Regions from separate parts of the Alkalihalobacillus sp. MEB130 genome, predicted to be linked through region 2. Evidence: riboswitches for the same ligand, from Rfam matches in the RefSeq annotation. Region 2 holds a riboswitch; each other region holds the start of a gene.
What was found. Region 2 has a riboswitch for S-adenosylmethionine ahead of metK (methionine adenosyltransferase). Riboswitches for the same ligand answer to the same signal wherever they lie in the genome.
Positions count from the first base shown of each region.

Region 1: another riboswitch for S-adenosylmethionine. It lies ahead of N0O92_RS15025 (homoserine dehydrogenase); the one in region 2 lies ahead of metK (methionine adenosyltransferase).
Region 3: another riboswitch for S-adenosylmethionine. It lies ahead of N0O92_RS07850 (methionine ABC transporter ATP-binding protein); the one in region 2 lies ahead of metK (methionine adenosyltransferase).
Region 4: another riboswitch for S-adenosylmethionine. It lies ahead of N0O92_RS13535 (peptide-methionine (S)-S-oxide reductase); the one in region 2 lies ahead of metK (methionine adenosyltransferase).

Region 1 covers NZ_JAOANA010000014.1:100,667-103,800, forward strand. Annotated here, with positions in the region: gene N0O92_RS15020 (hypothetical protein) at 1-179, shown strand, start outside; gene N0O92_RS15025 (homoserine dehydrogenase) at 156-1,388, opposite strand; SAM riboswitch class I at 1,453-1,569, opposite strand; gene aspS (aspartate--tRNA ligase) at 1,636-3,134, opposite strand, start outside.
Region 2 covers NZ_JAOANA010000003.1:10,607-13,740, reverse strand. Annotated here, with positions in the region: gene N0O92_RS03665 (hypothetical protein) at 1-124, opposite strand, end outside; gene N0O92_RS03660 (hypothetical protein) at 275-754, opposite strand; gene metK (methionine adenosyltransferase) at 813-2,018, opposite strand; SAM riboswitch class I at 2,181-2,294, opposite strand; gene N0O92_RS03650 (hypothetical protein) at 2,539-2,919, opposite strand.
Region 3 covers NZ_JAOANA010000006.1:23,421-26,554, forward strand. Annotated here, with positions in the region: gene N0O92_RS07840 (DUF3021 domain-containing protein) at 1-163, shown strand, start outside; gene N0O92_RS07845 (hypothetical protein) at 559-861, shown strand; SAM riboswitch class I at 1,126-1,238, shown strand; gene N0O92_RS07850 (methionine ABC transporter ATP-binding protein) at 1,374-2,399, shown strand; gene N0O92_RS07855 (methionine ABC transporter permease) at 2,392-3,060, shown strand; gene N0O92_RS07860 (MetQ/NlpA family ABC transporter substrate-binding protein) at 3,077-3,134, shown strand, end outside.
Region 4 covers NZ_JAOANA010000012.1:105,661-108,794, reverse strand. Annotated here, with positions in the region: gene N0O92_RS13545 (endonuclease/exonuclease/phosphatase family protein) at 1-758, shown strand, start outside; gene N0O92_RS13540 (hypothetical protein) at 864-1,070, shown strand; SAM riboswitch class I at 1,305-1,420, shown strand; gene N0O92_RS13535 (peptide-methionine (S)-S-oxide reductase) at 1,511-1,891, shown strand; gene N0O92_RS13530 (hypothetical protein) at 2,014-2,223, shown strand; gene N0O92_RS13525 (hypothetical protein) at 2,306-2,515, opposite strand; gene ytxJ (bacillithiol system redox-active protein YtxJ) at 2,710-3,030, shown strand; gene N0O92_RS13515 (glutaredoxin family protein) at 3,027-3,134, shown strand, end outside.

The DNA.
Region 1 (3,134 bases), on a different contig from region 2:
CTTACCCACTAACATCTATTTTCGATATTTCTTATCGAAAAAAACCAGAAAAAGGAGCCATGGGATTTCTATACTTACATACGAACCGAGGCGTTCGTACGTACTATATAAAGGAAGATGCCTACTCATTAGTTACAGCTTATAAAAAATTAAAATCAGAACGCCCCGAATTGCGCTGAATGCACCGTTTTTAAACGATTTCGGGTAGAAACATCACCAAAGATTGGATAAGTTACAAAAGGAGAAGCTTCCGTACCTTCCATAATCCAGCCTTCTCCTTCATGATGAGAAAACGTATCTACAATCGCAATCTCGTTTTGCTTTGCCCAATTTAGTGCTTCGTCTCTTTCAGAATGATCTAGGAAGATAAACATGTAAGTATACGTCTCTTCTACCTGCTTTTCTACAGAACCAAGCCCCCTCTTAGTATTGTAAGATCGTTCATGAAAGAGAAAATCTTCTACCATACTATTGGCGGTTGCTTCCTTTCCAGCTCCTGGGCCAATAAAAAGCAGTTTGTCAATCGAGCTCCCTTCAATGGCAATCCCATTTGTTACTCCCCTTACATTTGCTAATGGTTCGGTCTGTGTCAAAAAGGCAGGTGTTACTTGACCACTCACCTTCGACTCGGCTTTCCAAGCTTCCGCAATGAGTTTAATTTTAAAACCAAGGCGCTCTCCTACTTCCACATGCCAATCTTTTATCTCAGACACTCCTTTTCTTGGAAACTCATCAGCTACTGGCCATTTCCCAAAACATAATCGACTCAAAATCCGAATTTTATACCAAGCATCATATCCCTCCAGATCATCCGTAGGGTCAGCCTCAGCATATCCTAACTCCTGTGCTTCCAATAGAACATCAGCGAACCCACGATGCTTCTCAATCATCTCGGTTAACATATAATTTGTTGTTCCATTTAATATTCCTGAAATTCTAGAAATAGACGTAGTTGCAAGCGTTCCTTTCAAATTATTAATAATCGGTATGCCTCCAGCTACTGCCGCTTCATATCCATAATAAGTTGATTGTTTTTCCGCAATTTCCTCAAGCAATTGTCCTTTTTCAGCAATCAACTTCTTATTGGCACTAATAACTGGTACACCCTTGGATAACCATTCAGCTGTATATGTAAAGGCTGGCTCTACTCCTCCTATTGCTTCAAACACAATGTCGAACTGAGCTGCATTAGTAAATTCATCCCAATCAGTTGTAACAAAGGCATCTACATCTACTACTCTTTTTTTCTGCCTATCTTTTACCAAAATGGCTGCTACTTCAATATTCTTACCTAGTAACTGTTTTATTTCGTCTTTTGATTGAACCAATCGTTCATATACGCCACTGCCTACTGTTCCAAATCCTATTAAACCTAATTTTAATGACATCTTTGTCATCTCTCCTCTCCCAAATAAAAAAACCTCTCCTGATAAGGAAAGGTTTTTGTGCCTTCACTTATCTGTCAGAATAAATCATTATTCTGCTGAATGTAGCACCTTTTTTTGCATGGCTTGCAAAACGGTTGCCGGGCTTCGTTGGGTCAGTTCCCTCCACCACTCTGGATAAGTTTGAATTATCAAACGTTCATATTCTATTATCGTGATTATACGTTACGATCATTGTAGTGTCAATCTTTTATACGTTCACTTTTTCCGATTTCTTTCCAATAATGGATAAATTTAAATCGATTAATTGTTCCACGCTTACTTCTCCAGGTGCATTCGTCATTAGATCACTTGCACTAGCTGTTTTAGGGAAAGCAATCGTATCACGTAAATTCGTACGACCAGCTAATAACATAATTAAGCGGTCTAACCCTAATGCAATTCCTCCATGTGGTGGAGTTCCATATTCAAACGCTTCTAACAGGAAGCCAAATTGTTCACGTGCTTCTTCTTCAGAGAAACCAAGTGCCTTAAACATTTGCTCTTGAATATCACTTTGATAAATACGCTGTGATCCTCCACCAAGCTCATAGCCATTTAAGACCAGATCATATGCATTAGCACGCACACTAGCTGGATCTGTAGCAAGAAGAGCCATATCTTCTTTGACTGGGCTAGTGAACGGATGATGCAAGGCAACATAACGTTTCGCATCTTCATCGTATTCAACTAGTGGGAAATCCACGACCCACAGGAAATTAAACTGATTTTGATCAATTAGGTCAAATTGCTTTCCAAATCTTAAGCGAAGAGCACCAAGGCTATCAAACACAACCTGTTTCTTATCCGCACCGAAGAATAATAAGTCACCGACTTCAGCATCAAGAGCTTCTTTTAATGAAGTGGCAATGTCACCGTCGAAGAATTTAGCAATCGGTCCTTTAAGCCCTTCTTCTTCTACTTTTAACCAAGCTAAGCCTTTTGCACCGTATTGCTTAACAAAATCGGTTAGCGCGTCGATTTCTTTACGTGAAAGTTTATCGGCTCCTCCTTTTAAGTTTAATCCTTTTACAGTACCACCACTTGCAAGAGCACTTTGGAATACTTTAAACTCTGAGTCTTTCACCACATCAGACAATTCAATTAGCTCCATCCCAAAACGAAGGTCTGGCTTATCTGATCCAAAACGATTCATTGCTTCATCATAAGTTAAGCGAGGAAATGGCAACGAAACGTCTAGCCCTTTCACTTCTTTCATGACTTTCGCCATCATTTTTTCCGTCATAGCTAATAAGTCTTCTTTGTCCATAAATGATGTTTCAATATCGACTTGTGTAAATTCTGGCTGACGGTCTGCTCGCAAGTCCTCATCGCGGAAACAACGAACAATTTGATAATATCTTTCAAATCCAGACACCATTAATAATTGTTTAAATAACTGTGGTGACTGTGGCAAAGCGTAAAATTCTCCATGATGAACACGGCTTGGTACTAGATAATCACGTGCTCCTTCTGGTGTACTTTTTGTTAACATTGGAGTTTCGATCTCCATAAATGTTTCTTCATCTAAGAAGTCACGAATTAACTTTGTCGTACGGTGACGAAGCTTGAATGTTTCTTGCATATCTGGACGGCGAAGGTCCAAGTAACGATATTTTAAACGAACATCTTCAGATGCGTCTGTATCTGCTTCTATTTGAAATGGAAGTGATTTTGAAGCATTTAAGATGCTCAATTTATGAACATGAA
Region 2 (3,134 bases):
GTTCTCTTGTTTCGGGTAGCATCTTCCCTTTTGTTTCCTGAACTTTGGTGGTTCGTTTTGTTTCAGGAACCATAATCCCTTTTGCTTCCTGAACTTTGGTGGTTCGTTTTGTTTTGGGAACCATAATCCCTTTTGCTTCCTGAACTTTCGCAAGTCCTCTCGTTTTGGGAATCATAATCCCTTTTGCTTCCTAAAACTTTGGTGGTTCCTCTCGTTTCGGGAACCATAATCCCTTTTGCTTCCTGAACTTTCGCGGTTCCTCTCGTTTCGGGAATCATAATCCCTTTTGCTTCCTAAAACTTTGGTGGTTTCTCTCGTTTCGGGAATCATAATCCCTTTTGCTTCCTGAACTTTCGCGAGTCCTCTCTTTTCGGGAATCAACTTCCCTTTTGCTTCCTGAACTATCGCGGTTCCTCTCTTTTCGGGAACCATAATCCCTTTTGCTTCCAGAACTTTCGCGGTTCCTCTCTTTTCGGGAACCATAATCCCTTTTGCTTCCTGAACTTTCGTGGTTCCTCTCGTTTCGGGAACCATAATCCCTTTTGCTTCCTGAACTTTCGCAGTTCCTCTCTTTTCGGGAATCATAATCCCTTTTGCTTCCTGAAACTTTGGTGGTTCCTCTCGTTTCGGGAACCATAATCCCCTTTGCTTCCTGAACTATCGCGGGTCCTCTCTTTTCGGGAACCATAATCCCCTTTGCTTCCTGAACTTTGGCGATTCCACTTAATTTAAGAATCCCACCAACTACCATCATCAAAAACAAGCAAAAAAGAAAAAGATCGCCTCACAAGGAGTCGATCTCTAAGCATTTATTATATTCCTGCTTGCTCTTTCAAAGCAGCTACTTTATCTGTTTGTTCCCAAGGTAGTTCTACGTCTGTACGACCAAAATGTCCATATGCCGCTGTTTGCTTGTAGATCGGACGACGCAAATCAAGCATTTTAATAATTCCTGCTGGGCGAAGATCGAAGTTATTACGAACGAGCGTAACTAATGCTTCCTCTGACACTTTCCCTGTCCCAAATGTATCAATAGAAATGGAAACAGGTTGAGCCACTCCAATCGCATAAGCAAGTTGAACTTCACATTTATCAGCTAGACCAGCAGCAACGATATTTTTAGCAACATAACGAGCTGCATATGCTCCAGAACGATCTACTTTTGTTGCGTCTTTTCCGGAGAAAGCTCCTCCACCGTGACGCGCGTAACCACCGTATGTATCAACGATGATCTTACGTCCAGTTAAACCAGCGTCACCTTGAGGACCACCGATGACGAAACGTCCTGTTGGATTGATAAAGTATTTCGTTTCCTCATCAATTAATTCTTGTGGAACGACCGGGTTAATAACGTATTCTTTTAGGTTACGTTGAATTTGTTCAAGTGTAACTTCTGGATGATGTTGAGTAGAAATAACAATCGTATCAATACGTGCTGGTTTTCCATTTTCATCATATTCCACAGTTACTTGTGTTTTCCCATCCGGACGAAGGTAAGGAAGGATTTCATCTTTTCGAACTTCTGTTAAACGACGAGCGATTTTGTGGCTTAATGATATAGGAAGAGGCATTAATTCCTTCGTTTCATTGTTCGCATACCCAAACATTAACCCTTGATCTCCCGCACCAATTGCTTCAATTTCTTCATCTGTCATTTGACCTTCACGAGCTTCTAGTGCTTTATCTACACCTTGAGCAATATCAGCAGACTGCTCATCAATCGATGTTAGAACCGCGCATGTTTCATAATCAAAGCCGTACTTTGCTCGGGTATAGCCAATTCCTTTGATTGTTTCACGAACAATTTTGGGGATATCGACATATGTACTCGTTGTAATTTCACCCGCTACTAACACTAATCCAGTCGTAACGGATGTTTCGCAAGCGACACGTGCATTCGGATCATTTGTTAAAATCGCATCAAGGATCGCATCAGAAATTTGATCACAAATTTTGTCTGGATGCCCTTCTGTTACTGATTCTGACGTAAACAAACGTCTACTTCTTACTTCTGCCATTATTAATTTCCTCCTTTAAACACTGCTGTCCTTAGCATGTGTTTTTCTTTGAGACGGCACTCATGCCCCCACCGAATGGGAAATACCTACCTGTAAAGACGTATAAACGATAAAAAAACCCTTTCCAAAATAGAGGAAAAGGGTTGAGTGTTTACCTTTAGCCTCTTATCGTCCAAGACATCATGTCTTGCAGGTTAGCACCTTTTCACTCATGGCTTTAGAGTGTTGGTTGCTGGGCTTCTTCGGGCCTGTCCCTCCGCCTACTCAGGATAAGAGTATCCGTTCGACGCATATCATATCGCACATGCTTGTATACTGTCAACATATACGACCTATCTATAATTAGGGCAACACCTAGAAGAGCTACCTTTTCAACTTTTTTATTTGTTTTTATTGTGCTCCAATAAGCAAATACTATGCTAGCAAGAACATAACAATCAACCCCTATTTCATAAAAAGCAGCAAATCAGAAAAGGACACCGAAAAGGCACACGCCCCTCAGTGCCCGCATAGCCCCTTTCTAATAAGGAGTATCATCTCTTCTTTCTTGTCTATCTTGACGTTCTTCATTCTGCGTCAGTCGCTGTCGTCTATCTTCTTGTTCTCTTTCTATTTCCTGTTCTCTCCGAAATTCCTCTCTTAATTGCATTCGCATCAATTCATTTTCATTATCTCGAGGTTTCACTTGGCTATATACCCCACTTGCCGTTAAGCCAATTATTAGCGCCATAAGGACTTGCTCTCCCCACTCTCTTGGGATAAACCAAAGTATCCCCGCTATCCCAATTGCTAAAAGGGCACGGTACTGCTTTTCAACCCCAAATGCATTGCCAATCACCGTTACAAGTGCTGCTACGACTGCTGAAACCGTAGCCAGGTCCATCATGGAAACTTCTTGCAAGCAGAACGCCTCCTTTTTCTCTTTTACCTATATCCTATGCCGCCCAATTTTGTTTAGGAACCTTTTCAACTTGTCTATTCCATAAAAGAAAAGACACATTTTCAAGAAAATGTATCACAATTGAAAAAAATCATTAATAGTATAGACTATTAAAGTTAATGTGTTATACTAATAAACAAGTTTAGTAGTAAATGGTAATTAAAAACATATAGAAA
Region 3 (3,134 bases), on a different contig from region 2:
ACTTTGGTTAATGTTGGCTATTACGATTGGATGGTTGCCTCTCACCTTAATGGCTCTGTTAGTTAGTATTGCAACTTTCATTGCCGTTTATCTCATTTTCTGGTCTAGTTACTATTATTACTTTAAATGGCAAGAAAAAGAAATGAACGGTTCAGTGAAATAATGATTTGTATTCTAAACATAGAACTCTAGCTAATTCCAAGAGCCCACTTTCAATAATTGTGGATACGTTGTTAAAACAACTTCAAACGCTTAAATTTTAAATTAGAAGCGAACAGTTATGACACTGTTCGCTTCTGTATACGCTTATTTTAAGAATGTGGGTAACTTGTCAATAGTAAATCGTTGTCTCTTTTGTTAAACAGATTTTTAATAGTTCCTTGTATAGAGTATATAATGAAGAAATGGTAATATATTCTAAGGGGAAGACCATAGCTGTATGAAAAAGGGGGATTCACAATCGACTATATAATATTTGCGCTATTTACTATAACGGGCACTTGTTTATTAATTGGTACAACAAAGCAAGAAAAAAAATGGCTTGGAGGCATCGGTGGGGTGATGCTGGTTGTTTTTATCGGTGTGAGTCAACTAATAAAGCTACAATCAGGTTTTTTTGAAAGTCGAACGACAGAAACATCAGAGGCAGTAGGACAATGGGTAGTACCTTGCTTCGTCATTTTAGCAATCTATTTACTTGGGCTAATAAATTATCGATTGATTAAAGTAGCATTAAAGCAACAAAGCTGGGTCAAATGGGGAGTTATCGCACTGGATATTTTATTAAGTCTTATCTACTTATCCGCGGGGGCGTTTGCATTATTTATCGTTACGTTCACCTATTTTCCGTTTGCACCATAAAGGTGAGGGTAGACATGCGAACCTAGTTCTAAGCTTGATGTAATACGTGTCTGATGAAGTTCAAAAGATTAGACAGATGTTCTTCTTCACTGTTATAGTTTCAAACTCTTCAGCACCTAAATAAGAAAAGATACAAAGCTGATAATTTAATAATTTTGAATACTAAAACTATATTAATCTAATTTTGTTTGTTGACAATTATTTTTGAGTTATGCTATTATTCTCTCATTGCTACTACTAAAAAACAGCTAATTAAATAATAGACTCTTATCCAGAGTGGCGGAGGGACTGGCCCTACGATGCCCGGCAACCGTTGGATCATATTGATCTAAGAAGGTGCTAAATCCTGCAAAGTATGATGCTTTGAAAGATGAGAGAAGGGAATGTAAAAAACCTTTCTGCTCATCTAGCAGAAAGGTTTTTTACATTAAACGTCAACAACTATATATAATGTTGCAATAAAGTTGAGTATTCTTATAGGGTAAGTATGCTGTAGGGGGAAGGAGAAACGGATGATTTCATTAACAGGTATTAAAAAAGTATTTCAAACTAAAAATGGCCCAGTTACAGCCGTTGATGGAATTAACCTAACTATCAATGAAGGTGAAATCTATGGTGTTATTGGATATAGTGGTGCGGGAAAAAGTACATTAATACGTATGCTGAACATGTTAGAGAGGCCAAGTGAGGGTAACGTTGTGGTTGCCGGAAGAAATCTGTCAGAACTAAAACAACCAGAACTTCGTAAAGCTAGACAGGAAATCGGGATGATTTTTCAGCATTTTAATTTACTTTGGTCTCGAACTGTTAGGCAAAATATTGCGTTTCCACTTGAAATAGCCGGGGTGAAAAAGGCAGAACGAATAAAACGAGTGGATGAATTGATTAAGCTTGTTGGCTTAGAAGGGCGTGAAGAAAGTTATCCTTCTCAACTGAGTGGAGGACAAAAGCAGCGTGTTGGTATTGCACGTGCGTTAGCGAATAACCCAAAGGTTCTTCTCTGTGACGAAGCAACATCGGCATTGGATCCCAAAACAACCGATTCGATTTTGGACTTGCTTGTAGATATTAACAAACGTTTAGGGCTTACTATTATTTTAATTACGCACGAAATGCATGTTATTCGAAAAATTTGCGATCAAGTTGCGGTTATGGAAGCTGGAAAAATTGTTGAACAAGGACCTGTGATAGAAGTATTCCGTAAACCGAAAGAGAAGATGACGAAGGAATTTGTTAAGCAAATTACGGTGACGGATGAAACCGTCGATGCTGTTGAACATATGCTTGCTGATTATCCGAACGGGCATGTGGTGCAGATGACGTTTGTCGGAGAAGAAGCGGAACGTCCATTGATTACTCAGTTGATTAGACAGTTTGATATAGAGGTTAATATCATCCAAGGAAAACTGACAAAAATACAAGATGGTTCGTACGGGACCTTATTTGTTGCTTTAACAGGTGACAAAGATGAAATCACTAAAGCAATTACATTTATCCGCGAAAAAGAAGTGGAAGTAGAGGTGATTGCCCATGCTTGATCAATGGTTTGGAAGAGTAAAGTGGGATCGGTTATGGGACGCCACGCTAGAAACTCTCTATATGACAGGTATTTCTATCGCAGCTACTTTTGTTATTGGCTTAATTCTTGGACTTGTTCTGTATTTAACGAGCAAAGGTAACCTTTATGAAAACAGGTGGATTAATACGATATTCAGTTTAATTGTAAATGTGTTTCGCTCGATTCCATTCATTATCTTAATTGTTTTATTAATCCCATTTACACGTATGTTAGTTGGTTCGATGCTTGGCGCAAATGCCGCGTTACCAGCCTTAATCATTGGTGCGGCTCCTTTTTATGCTCGTATGGTCGAGATGGCGTTAAGAGAAATTGACAAAGGTGTGATTGAAGCTTCGCAAGCAATGGGAGCAACGAAATGGGATATTATTAAAAAAGTGCTTATTCCGGAATCGCTACCAGCACTCATTTCTGGCATAACCGTAACAGCTATATCGTTAGTAAGTTTTACGGCGATGGCCGGTGTAATTGGGGCAGGGGGGCTTGGACACTTTGCATACCTTGAAGGATTTCAACGAAACAATAGTCAAATTACATTAGTTGCAACAGTAGTCATTTTAATTATTGTCTTTCTCATTCAATGGATTGGTGACTACTTTACAAATAAAACAGATAAACGATAACAGGGGGATTTTTATTATGAAAAAGTTTTTACGTTTAATGGGTGTAGCAGCATTATCCGCTTCTCTAGTAGCTT
Region 4 (3,134 bases), on a different contig from region 2:
ATTACTATCATCAATTGAATAAAGAGGAAACACTTATATCAGTACATAATAACAAGCTTTTTTTAGAAGAAGATTTTTTGATAGCGGTTACATCTTATAATATACAGTATGGGAAGGGACAAGATAATAGAGTAGATATTAATAGAACAATCGAAACCCTTCAATCTTTAGATTCGGATATTATCAGTTTACAAGAAGTTGAAAGGAATAGCTTGCGATCCAATTTCATTGACCAAGTGAATGTGATTGCGAAAGAACTTAACATGAACGCCTATTTTTCTCCTTCCTTAGCCTATCCTGGCCTTTACTATGGGAATGCTATCTTAACTACGTTTCCTATTATAAACGAACAAACACTCACATTTTCGAACCGTATAGAAACGAGAACAGCGATCTTTGTAGAGCTTCAAATATCGGACACTCATACCATTCATATCATCAACACCCATTTAGGACTAAACAGAGAAGAGCGCTCAAGAGCTATTGAAGAAATCAATAATAAAATAAAAACGATTGATGGGCCAATTGTTTTAACGGGAGATTTAAATTCCGTACCGAGTCAACAAGAATATCACATTTGGAATGACCGATTAATCAAAAGCAATAAAGGCATACCTTTTCAAACGTATTATAGTGAAGATTGGCAAATTGACTATATTTTCCATAGCTCTGATTTTGCCGTAGATGAAGTAAGTGTGGTTAAAAGTGATGCTTCAGATCACTTTCCAGTAACAGCAAGAATGCTATTATATCAGTGATTTCATTGTTTTACTTAATCTACTATTAAGATACTGGAACAAATTGTTAGTTATTGGTGGTAAACTAAAAGAAAACAAGATTGAACGTCTTTAGGAGGGACCTACTTGGAAACGAAGAAACCAAAATTATCGATGACGGGTGCAATTGTACTTTTAAGTTTTTGTATAGTGTATGCTTCCTTGAATATATCAAGTGCTATTAGAGAATCTTCTAGGAATCATGTAAACACTGGTTTCTATGATTATGAAATAGGCAGGTTTAATGATAATTTCGAAGAACTGATAAAAACACTACAAGAAAACACCGAATAGAAAAAGTTGGGTTTATGATCTCCTGCGAAGGTTTAGCAAGATGCTAATAATTTAGCGCATTGGGAAGAGAAAACAACGCCAAGAAAGTAAATGGCCCCTTAGATACCTCCATGATTTCATGTGTATTTTGTTGAAAAAATCGAATTTTTAAAAAAGTACTTGAATTTCAGATAAGGAATTGTTATTATTAATAACAATTACATGATTAAAAAAAATAATTAAATAGCGATAAACTTCTTATTCAGAGTGGTAGAGGGACCAGGCCCTATGACACCCGGCAACCATTAAGTCGATTTTAGACTTAAACGGTGCTAATTCCTGCAAAGGTTTTAACCTTTGAAAGATGAGAGGATGGATAAAATCATTTTAACCTCTCTTTTCATACAAAGAGAGGTTTTTTGATGAATAGAAGGCTTATCGCTCAAAGGAGCGAGCAAATTATGGAAAGAGCAGTGTTTGGAGCAAGTGAATTTTTTAGTAAAAAACCTTTTTATACAGTTATTCGTGGGATTGAAAATGTTCATGTTGGACAATTAAAAGGGGCAAACATAGATATTGTAGAGATTTGGTTTGATCCGTGGAAAGTATCTTATACAGAAATAGTAGATTTGTTTTTTGATTTACATGACCCAACAACAAGACAAGACCAATCACTAAAAAATCAATCATGTATTTTCTTCACCACTGTTACTCAATTAACAGCAGCTAAACAAAAGAAAAATGAAATAAAACAGATAATAAAAAAGGATGTCGTTACCGAGATTACTCCAATATGTGAACATCTGATTGACTTGAAACAGATGAAAGAAATTTCTTACTAATATTGGAGTCGGTTTGTTTTTTTATAATATTTTTCTACTTTATTCGACTTCTACATAGATTCGTTTTATAATAAGCTTACCTATATGTACTCTTTGTTGGTAATCTATTCTGGAGTTGGTAAATGGTGTCGGAACAAATTGACAAAGCTCATCTTAGAAATTACGTTCAACGGCTGATATGTAAAAAAAATGCTTTGTTTGAACAATTGAATAATGAGAAACTTATTGAGATAAAACAAATCAATCTAGGTGAAGTTAAAGGGATTGATTTAATCATAAAAGAGATGATAAAAGAGTTTGATCTGTCTGAAGATGATTTTGAGGGTCTATAGACTATTTAAAAGTACATACTGATCTATGTTAACAAGAAACCAAGGTGAGATTCACCTTGGTTCTTGTTTTTTACTGTTATGACTAATGTTGCTCTTGAGCAAGTTGCTGATTTCTGATTTTCCTTTTCTTTTTATAGCTACGATATTCAATTAAACAGATTGTGCCAAACAATATTGACGCAAGGATATGAATGAACATATTAGATTGCATGAAATTGTTAACTATTTGATAAATTGAGTACAAAGCTAATAACCCACTAAAAATGATTAAGAATGGTTGCGTTCGTTTCATGTTATCACCTATTTAGTATAAATTTATTTTTTGAGTAAGCGCTTTCCTTAATTTTACCTGAGATGAATAAAAAAGAAAAGCTTTTATCAAATAATTCTAATAAGAAAAAGAAACAATCGTTTTCATAGTCATTTCTTCCTGATTGTGGTAATGTAATTGAAAAGTATTCAACAATAGGATGGTGTTACTTTACGATGAAACAACTAACAAGCATTGAAGAGATGAATCAGTTTGTACAACAATCAGGAAAACACTTACTTTTTAAACATAGTACAACCTGTCCAATAAGCGCAAAAGCTCATGAAGAATTTCAGGCTTATGTGAAAGAGACAAACATATCGGCAGCCATTGTGTTAGTAATTGAAGATCGACCAATTTCTAATCAAATTGCAGAACAGTTTGGAATTAAGCACGAATCACCTCAAATTTTCTTACTTGAAGATGGAAAGGTTCGTTGGAATACGTCACATTGGAAAATAACAACACAAGCAATTAAGGAGGCAGTTGCTGAATGAGTAAACAAGTAATTGTCTATTCAACGGATGGCTGTGTCGAGTGTACCTATGTGAAAAAAATGCTAAAGGATGAAGGCATTGATTTTGAAGTAAGAGATGTTATG